DNA from 3 places in the Virgibacillus sp. JSM 102003 genome. Region 3 is predicted to be linked to each of the others. Evidence: predicted binding sites of a transcription regulator. Region 3 holds the regulator's gene; each other region holds the start of a gene.
The links. Region 3 encodes CtsR, which represses protease genes until heat stress. Its sites were predicted from a motif close to ATGGTCAATAAAGGTCAAACA; they were not measured.
Positions count from the first base shown of each region.

Region 1 (2,277 bases), on a different contig from region 3:
GAACCAACTTCATCCATAAGGTCGATAGCTTTATCTGGTAAGAAGCGGTCCTGGATATAGCGCTGTGATAATGTCACAAATGCCTTAACTGCCTCTTCAGAGTATTGAACTTCATGAAAGCTTTCGTAACGAGATTTTATTCCGTTTAGAATTTGAATTGCCTCATCTGCTGAAGGCTCTTTCACGATGATTGGCTGGAAACGACGTTCTAGTGCCGCATCCTTCTCAATTTTACGATATTCCTTTAATGTTGTAGCACCTATCAATTGCATTTCGCCTCTGGCTAATGCAGGCTTCAGAATATTTCCTGCATCCATCTGCGAGCTTTCTGCAGTGCCAGCTCCTACTAGTAAGTGAATCTCATCAACAAATAAGATTACATTTTTACGTGATTGCAACTCTTGAACCAGTTGCTTCATCCGTTCTTCAAATTGGCCACGAACGCCCGTATTCGCTACAAGTGAAGCTACATCCAACAGATAAATTTCTTTGTTCATAAGCTTAGCTGATACCTTTCCCTCAGCAATTTTAAGGGCTAGTCCTTCAGCAATAGCTGTTTTACCTACGCCAGGTTCCCCTATTAAAACAGGATTGTTCTTATTTCGACGATTTAACGTTTCAACAACTCGCTTCACTTCGTTGTCACGGCCAATAACAGGGTCGATTAAGCCAGCACGTGCTGCATCTGTTACATTCTTTCCAAGCTGATCTAATAATCCATCGCCATTACCTGCTTGCTGCTGTGTTTTGGTTCCGGTATAGCTTTGACCATTCCCTTGGAAAAATTTATCCGCAAAACTATCTTGATTATTTTGAGCTGATCCATAACCACCGCTCATTAATTGACCTTGTATTTCCTGAAAACATTCATTACAAACGTGCATATGCATTTTCTCATTGTTGATTTGCATGGCTACATTAATTGATGCTGGGTGAATACCACATTGTTGACACTTCATATGTCACTCCTCCTTGTGATTTCCATTTATTATAAAAAGGTTTGACTTTGACTATATTTGACCTTTAACTTCATTATACTCTGACCAATTTTGACTTTCAAGTGTTTGAGATTATTTTTTTTTTAAAACTTGGCATTTCGCCTAAAGGGATTAGTTTGGTTAGCATTAGAAATCATATAATAATTAGCCCCTGTTGTTGAAGAACCCATTTTAGTGGAATGAGTATCCGGTTTACTATTTTGGCGGATCCTCATTCCGCTATTTGTTATTTTTACCTCAAATTTGGCTGATTTTCTACTAATAACGGAACGAGGATCCGACTCATCCTTCTGAGAGCATCTTTTCTGCTGTTTAGCGGAATGAGGATTCACTCCGACTGATTATCGGACTTTCATCCCAGATTTCAATACTTCATTACCTCATTGTATTAAACCAATAATATTGTTATATCAATAAAACATAATCACGAAACGTTATGCATTTCCTACTCCTAACAAATGTGTTTTCTCCCCTAAAACAAAACTCGTTACCTTTCGCCAAGCTTTTATATAAATAAGCCTTGGCGGAACTCATGAAATAGGAAAGCAGTTAACCTTCTTATCCGTCTAACAAATTTCTATCATTATTTGGGTTTATCCAATAACCAATACTTTTAAACCCTCAAACTGTTATTAATCCTTTAAATTACATATAATAATCTTTACAATAAATATTAGTGCACTTATGCAGTAAGAAATACTCTTTATATGCTGATGTTTAGAAGTGGAGGATTTATAGTGCAGGACTTAAGATTAGAACGCAGAAAACAGAAAAAATCAAAAAAGCGGAAGAAACGAGTACTCTATTCACTTCTCTTCCTTATATTAATTATTATTGGGGTTTGTGGTTACTTGTTTCTTCAAACCTACAATGCTGCTAATAATGCCTATAATGGATTAGATCGTCCTGGGGGGAAATCCGAACTGCGAAACGATAAAGTTACAATCGGGGAGGATCCTATTTCAATTTTGTTGATGGGTATTGAAAACTATTCTTCTGGCGGGAAAAACGGACGTGCCGATACGCAGATAGTTGTTACACTCAATCCAGACACGAACAAGATGACAATGACATCGATCCCAAGAGATACCAGAGTTGAATTACCAGCAGAAGCTGTGGGACAGGAAAATGCAGGATTTCATAAAATTAATTCGGCATATACTTATGCCTCCCTTTCCGGGTACGGCGCACCAAAATTAACGGTCGAAACAGTGGAAAATCTGCTTGATATACCAATTGATGAGTATGCTGCAGTCGACTTCGAAGGTTTTCGTGATAT
Region 1 covers NZ_JBHFQH010000024.1:10,080-12,356, reverse strand. Annotated here, with positions in the region: gene ACE1TG_RS18720 (ATP-dependent Clp protease ATP-binding subunit) at 1-959, opposite strand, end outside; gene ACE1TG_RS18715 (LCP family protein) at 1,736-2,277, shown strand, end outside.
Region 1: a site for CtsR is predicted at 1,004-1,024, ahead of ACE1TG_RS18720 (ATP-dependent Clp protease ATP-binding subunit). Genes of this name have one in related genera too.

Region 2 (2,277 bases), on a different contig from region 3:
AATTTCGAAATCCGGTGTGAATCACCGATTAAAAAAAATTGATGAATTCGCTGAAAAAATTCAACACGATGGGACGGCTTCAGAATGAGTGAATAAGTTACAGAACTATTCGCAGTATGATATACTTATTACTCAAATAATTACGTTAAGATATTGGCAGCTAGATAAAGAGAAATTTATCATGCTGCTGCCTTTTTTATAACATTTTGAAAACGATTTCAGTTAAGGAGGATGAGGATTTTGGTTGAGAAATCGGTAAAAGTTGAGCTTGATTCAGGTTTGCAAGCAAGACCAGCTGCTCAATTCGTACAGGAGGCAAATCGCTATTCAGCACATTTATTTCTTGAAAAGAATGGCAAGCGGGTTAACGCAAAAAGTATTATGGGATTAATGAGTTTAGCTATTACTTGTGGTGAAACTATTAAATTACTTGCAGAAGGTGCAGATGAAGAGATTGCTTTAACTCATTTAACAGCTTTTGTTTCAAAAACATAGAGTAAGTGGATTTTTATTATTTATTGCTAATAAAAAGAGGTTATTCCAATTCTTGGAATAACCTCTTTGTCGGCAGATAAGATAGTATAACTACTTTCCTGCTCCATAAGTTCAACAAAAGCTTACACCATTATAGGATTGGCGATAAGTTTTGTTTTCTAATATCACAATTTACTTCTTATCTGTGTTTCTTTCCAAAATCTTGTCAATCAGGCCGTATTCCACAGATTTTTCAGCTGACATGAAATTATCACGATCTGTATCACGTTCTACAACTTCAAGTGACTGACCTGTACGTTCTGAAAGAATCTGGTTCATTTTTCGCTTCATTTCTACAATTCGTTTTGCGTGAATTTCGATATCTGTTGCTTGCCCCTGTGTTCCACCTAAAGGCTGGTGAATCATTACTTCACTATTTGGAAGTGCATAACGTTTGCCTTTTTCTCCAGCTGCTAGCAGGAATGCTCCCATTGAAGCGGCCATACCAGTGCAAATTGTTGATACATTAGGTTTAATGAACTGCATTGTATCATAAATTGCCATACCGGCAGTGATAGATCCGCCTGGTGAATTAATGTATAGTGAGATATCCTTATCCGGATCCTCTGCTTCTAAGAAAAGTAATTGTGCAACAATTGAGTTTGCAACATTGTCATCAATCCCACTGCCAAGCATAATAATGCGGTCTTTTAATAGACGTGAATAAATATCATATGCGCGTTCTCCACGGTTTGTCTGTTCAATAACTGTTGGTATTAAATTCATGTGAAAATCCTCCTTATTTCATCTCGTATTCATCCATAAATACTGGATATTTTTATCATAACTAATAGGTCAAAAAAGGTCAAACAAAAACATCCGCAAGTTATGTAATAAAATCTCTTTCCCCATCTTTCCCTTTACCATAGAATATAAACGTCCCGACTAAACAAGTTTATACTTATTTGTGGGGCGACCTTGTTTACCGTATTGTGAAATAGTTTCAACTTCGCCTTTGCTTTCCAAATAATTTAAATAGCGGTGAACCGTCTGGTAGGCAATGGGTAATGATTGTTGAATTTCATTAATGGATGAAGGTGCGTCTTGCTGAATCAGAAAGCTTTTGATTGAATTTAGTGTAGATTGGCTGATTCCTTTTTCCACAAACACGTTTTCCTTATCGCCAATTAATTTTCCAACCTTTAAGTTGATTCGAATTCTGGAAATCAGATCTGGTGCTTTAATGGGTTTTAGTGCATAGTCAGTTGCCTCAGCATGTAAAAAAGTATTTGCTATTTCCTGTCGTTCATCAACAGTTAAAATAATTATCGGAATTCTGGTACTATGTTTCCGCAATTCTTTCGTTGTTTTAATGCCATCCCAATCAGGCATATGATAATCAAGTAAAACCAGGTCAGGCTCTATCGTCGTAAATAGTTCAACAGCCTGCTTTCCAGTAGACGCTTCTACTACTCCCCATCCAGCATACGCGCATATCTCTTTTAGTGTAAAGCGGATATCTTCATTGTCATCAACAATTAATATGGTAATGCTCATCGATTTCGTCACCTACTTTTAGTGTTGGCAGAATGATGTTCATTTGAGTATGGCTGCCTGGAATACTTTTGACCGTTACGGTGCCATTGTGATTTTCGACAACTCGTTTTACAAAAGAGAGACCGATTCCGGAAGAATTTTTTGTGCTGAAGCCGTCCAGCCAAATATCTTTTAAATGCTCATCTTTAATCCCTGGTCCATCATCCTGTATTCGAATCAAAATACCACTATCTATACTTTTGACAT
Region 2 covers NZ_JBHFQH010000005.1:234,618-236,894, forward strand. Annotated here, with positions in the region: gene whiA (DNA-binding protein WhiA) at 1-88, shown strand, start outside; gene ACE1TG_RS07870 (HPr family phosphocarrier protein) at 241-495, shown strand; gene clpP (ATP-dependent Clp endopeptidase proteolytic subunit ClpP) at 667-1,260, opposite strand; gene ACE1TG_RS07880 (response regulator) at 1,420-2,031, opposite strand; gene ACE1TG_RS07885 (sensor histidine kinase) at 2,006-2,277, opposite strand, start outside.
Region 2: a site for CtsR is predicted at 1,326-1,346, ahead of clpP (ATP-dependent Clp endopeptidase proteolytic subunit ClpP). Genes of this name have one in related genera too.

Region 3 (2,277 bases):
TCTGTTCATATTCATCTTGGATAAACTTACTGATACTTTGCAGATCCTTCTGGTTAGCTAATATTGGATAGGAGTAATCTGCAAAATTACGAGCCAATCTAATCCGGCTGCTTAAAACAATATCACTGTCAGGGCCATCTTCTCTCATCCATGGACTAATAGCTTCATTCATAAATTGTTGTAAGGTCATGTTTTATCACCTCGCATCTGTTTTTCCAATTCCTTAATTTCATCCCGGACCTTTGCAGCATCCTCGAAAGCCTCATTTTCAATTAGACGGTGCAGTTCTGCCTTATGTGACTCTATTTCCTTCTTCAAATGCAAATCTCCACCTTTACGGGTAGGGATTTTGCCATGATGCTTCGTATTTCCGCTATGCACACGACGAAGAATTGGGTCCAGACGTTCTGAAAAAGTCCGGTAGCATTCGGCACAGCCAAACTTACCGACACGTTTAAATTCAGAAAACGTCATTTTACATTGCGGGCACTGCAAATCTTCAGCCTGTTTATGTGATGAGCCTTTTGGACTGTCTATAGATGAAGAATCAAAGTTGAATAAACCGGATAATAAATTATGAAGAGAATACGCTTCTTCAGGATAGGACATATATCCTTTTTCTTTTGCACAGACTTCACAAACGTGTACTTCTGTTTTATTCCCATTTATAACTTGTGAAAAATGGAGGGTAGCTTGCCGTTTATGGCACTCTTGGCATTCCATTATTATCTCCCCCTTTATTTGTTTAAATATTTTAAAGTCGACAGCATCGAGGTTAATACACGGGCACGAACCTCATCGCGCAATGGCAATTGAAATGCCAGTGTATTTCTGCCAATTGCGCTTAAGATAATTTTGGCTTCACGCTCTGTAACAATTTCTTCTTCCAGCAACCTTTCCAGTATATCAAGTGCAGCCTGCTGTGTTACTTGGGGATTTATCATTTCTATAATATCATCAATTAATTCAGACTTGTCCTGATGCTGAATCCGGATAATCCGAATATAACCTCCACCACCACGCTTACTTTCAACTATATATCCTTTTTCCACAGTAAAGCGTGTATTAATCACGTAGTTAATTTGTGATGGGACACAATGAAATTGATCAGCAATCTCACTTCGCTTGATCTCAATCGCATCCTGCCTTGCAGCCTCCAGAATTTTCTTTAAATGTTGTTCAATTATATCTGAAATGTTGCTCATAGACTCTCCCCCACCTTCATCTTATGATTTACACTTATATGTCTTTCCTGCTCTTTTTAAAAATTATTGACTTTGACTAACTTTGACTATATTTTAATTATACTTTAAATTAATTCATATGCAAATACAATGTTCTATACTTATTTTAGACAACTTGAAGATAAATGAAACATTAGAAAACTCAGCTTATCGTAATGCCTTAATAAGATATGCCTTATATTGCACCTATGCAGTAAGAAAGGATTTATACTTTCTTAACTGCTTAGAAAACTTGGTGGTTTATTGCAAAAGAAAACCTTATGAAAGGATAATTCTATTTTATAGAATCCGAATATTCGGATTGCAAGCTATAAAAATGAGATTTTTCATTGCAGAAGGTATTTTTTCTTAATCGCTAAAAAAACCTTACGAAATTTTATCGCAAGGTTCTTAATCTTATTTTCGCTCGATTATATTTTTGACATGTTTTAGATTTGAAACTTCAGCGAACAATGATACCCGATCTAAATCAGGATCCCGATCAATCTTAATAAAGATATTACGAAGATCATTATCAACCCGTTCAATTTCAACTTGCTTAATCGATAAATTGTACGCTTCAAAGATTGATACAATATTATTAATTTTTAAATCAGGCAACGCAACAATTTCAATTAAGTAAGATGATCGACCTTTAGTAAATAGCTTTTCAAAATTGTTTAGAAATACTAAACTCAACAAAATAATTAGTGTTGTAAACAATGCTGGGGCATACATTCCAGCACCAACAACTAATCCCAATCCAGCAACTGCCCATATAGATGCTGCAGTAGTTAGCCCACGGATAGTCATTCCATTAACAATAATAGTCCCTGCTCCAAGAAAACCGATTCCGCTTATAACATAAGAAGGTATACGTGCAGGATCAAATCGAATATTATCGTATTCGCCAATAAATTCTTCAAAACCATATAGAGATAATAACATCATCAAACAGGAGCCAACTCCCACCAAAATATGGGTACGAAATCCTGCTGAGTGATTTTTTAGTTCTCGTTCAAACCCAATTAAGCCTGAAAGTAATAAAGCAATC
Region 3 covers NZ_JBHFQH010000026.1:31,343-33,619, forward strand. Annotated here, with positions in the region: gene mcsB (protein-arginine kinase McsB) at 1-190, opposite strand, end outside; gene mcsA (protein-arginine kinase activator protein McsA) at 187-723, opposite strand; gene ACE1TG_RS19285 (CtsR family transcriptional regulator) at 738-1,205, opposite strand; gene ACE1TG_RS19290 (MgtC/SapB family protein) at 1,641-2,277, opposite strand, start outside.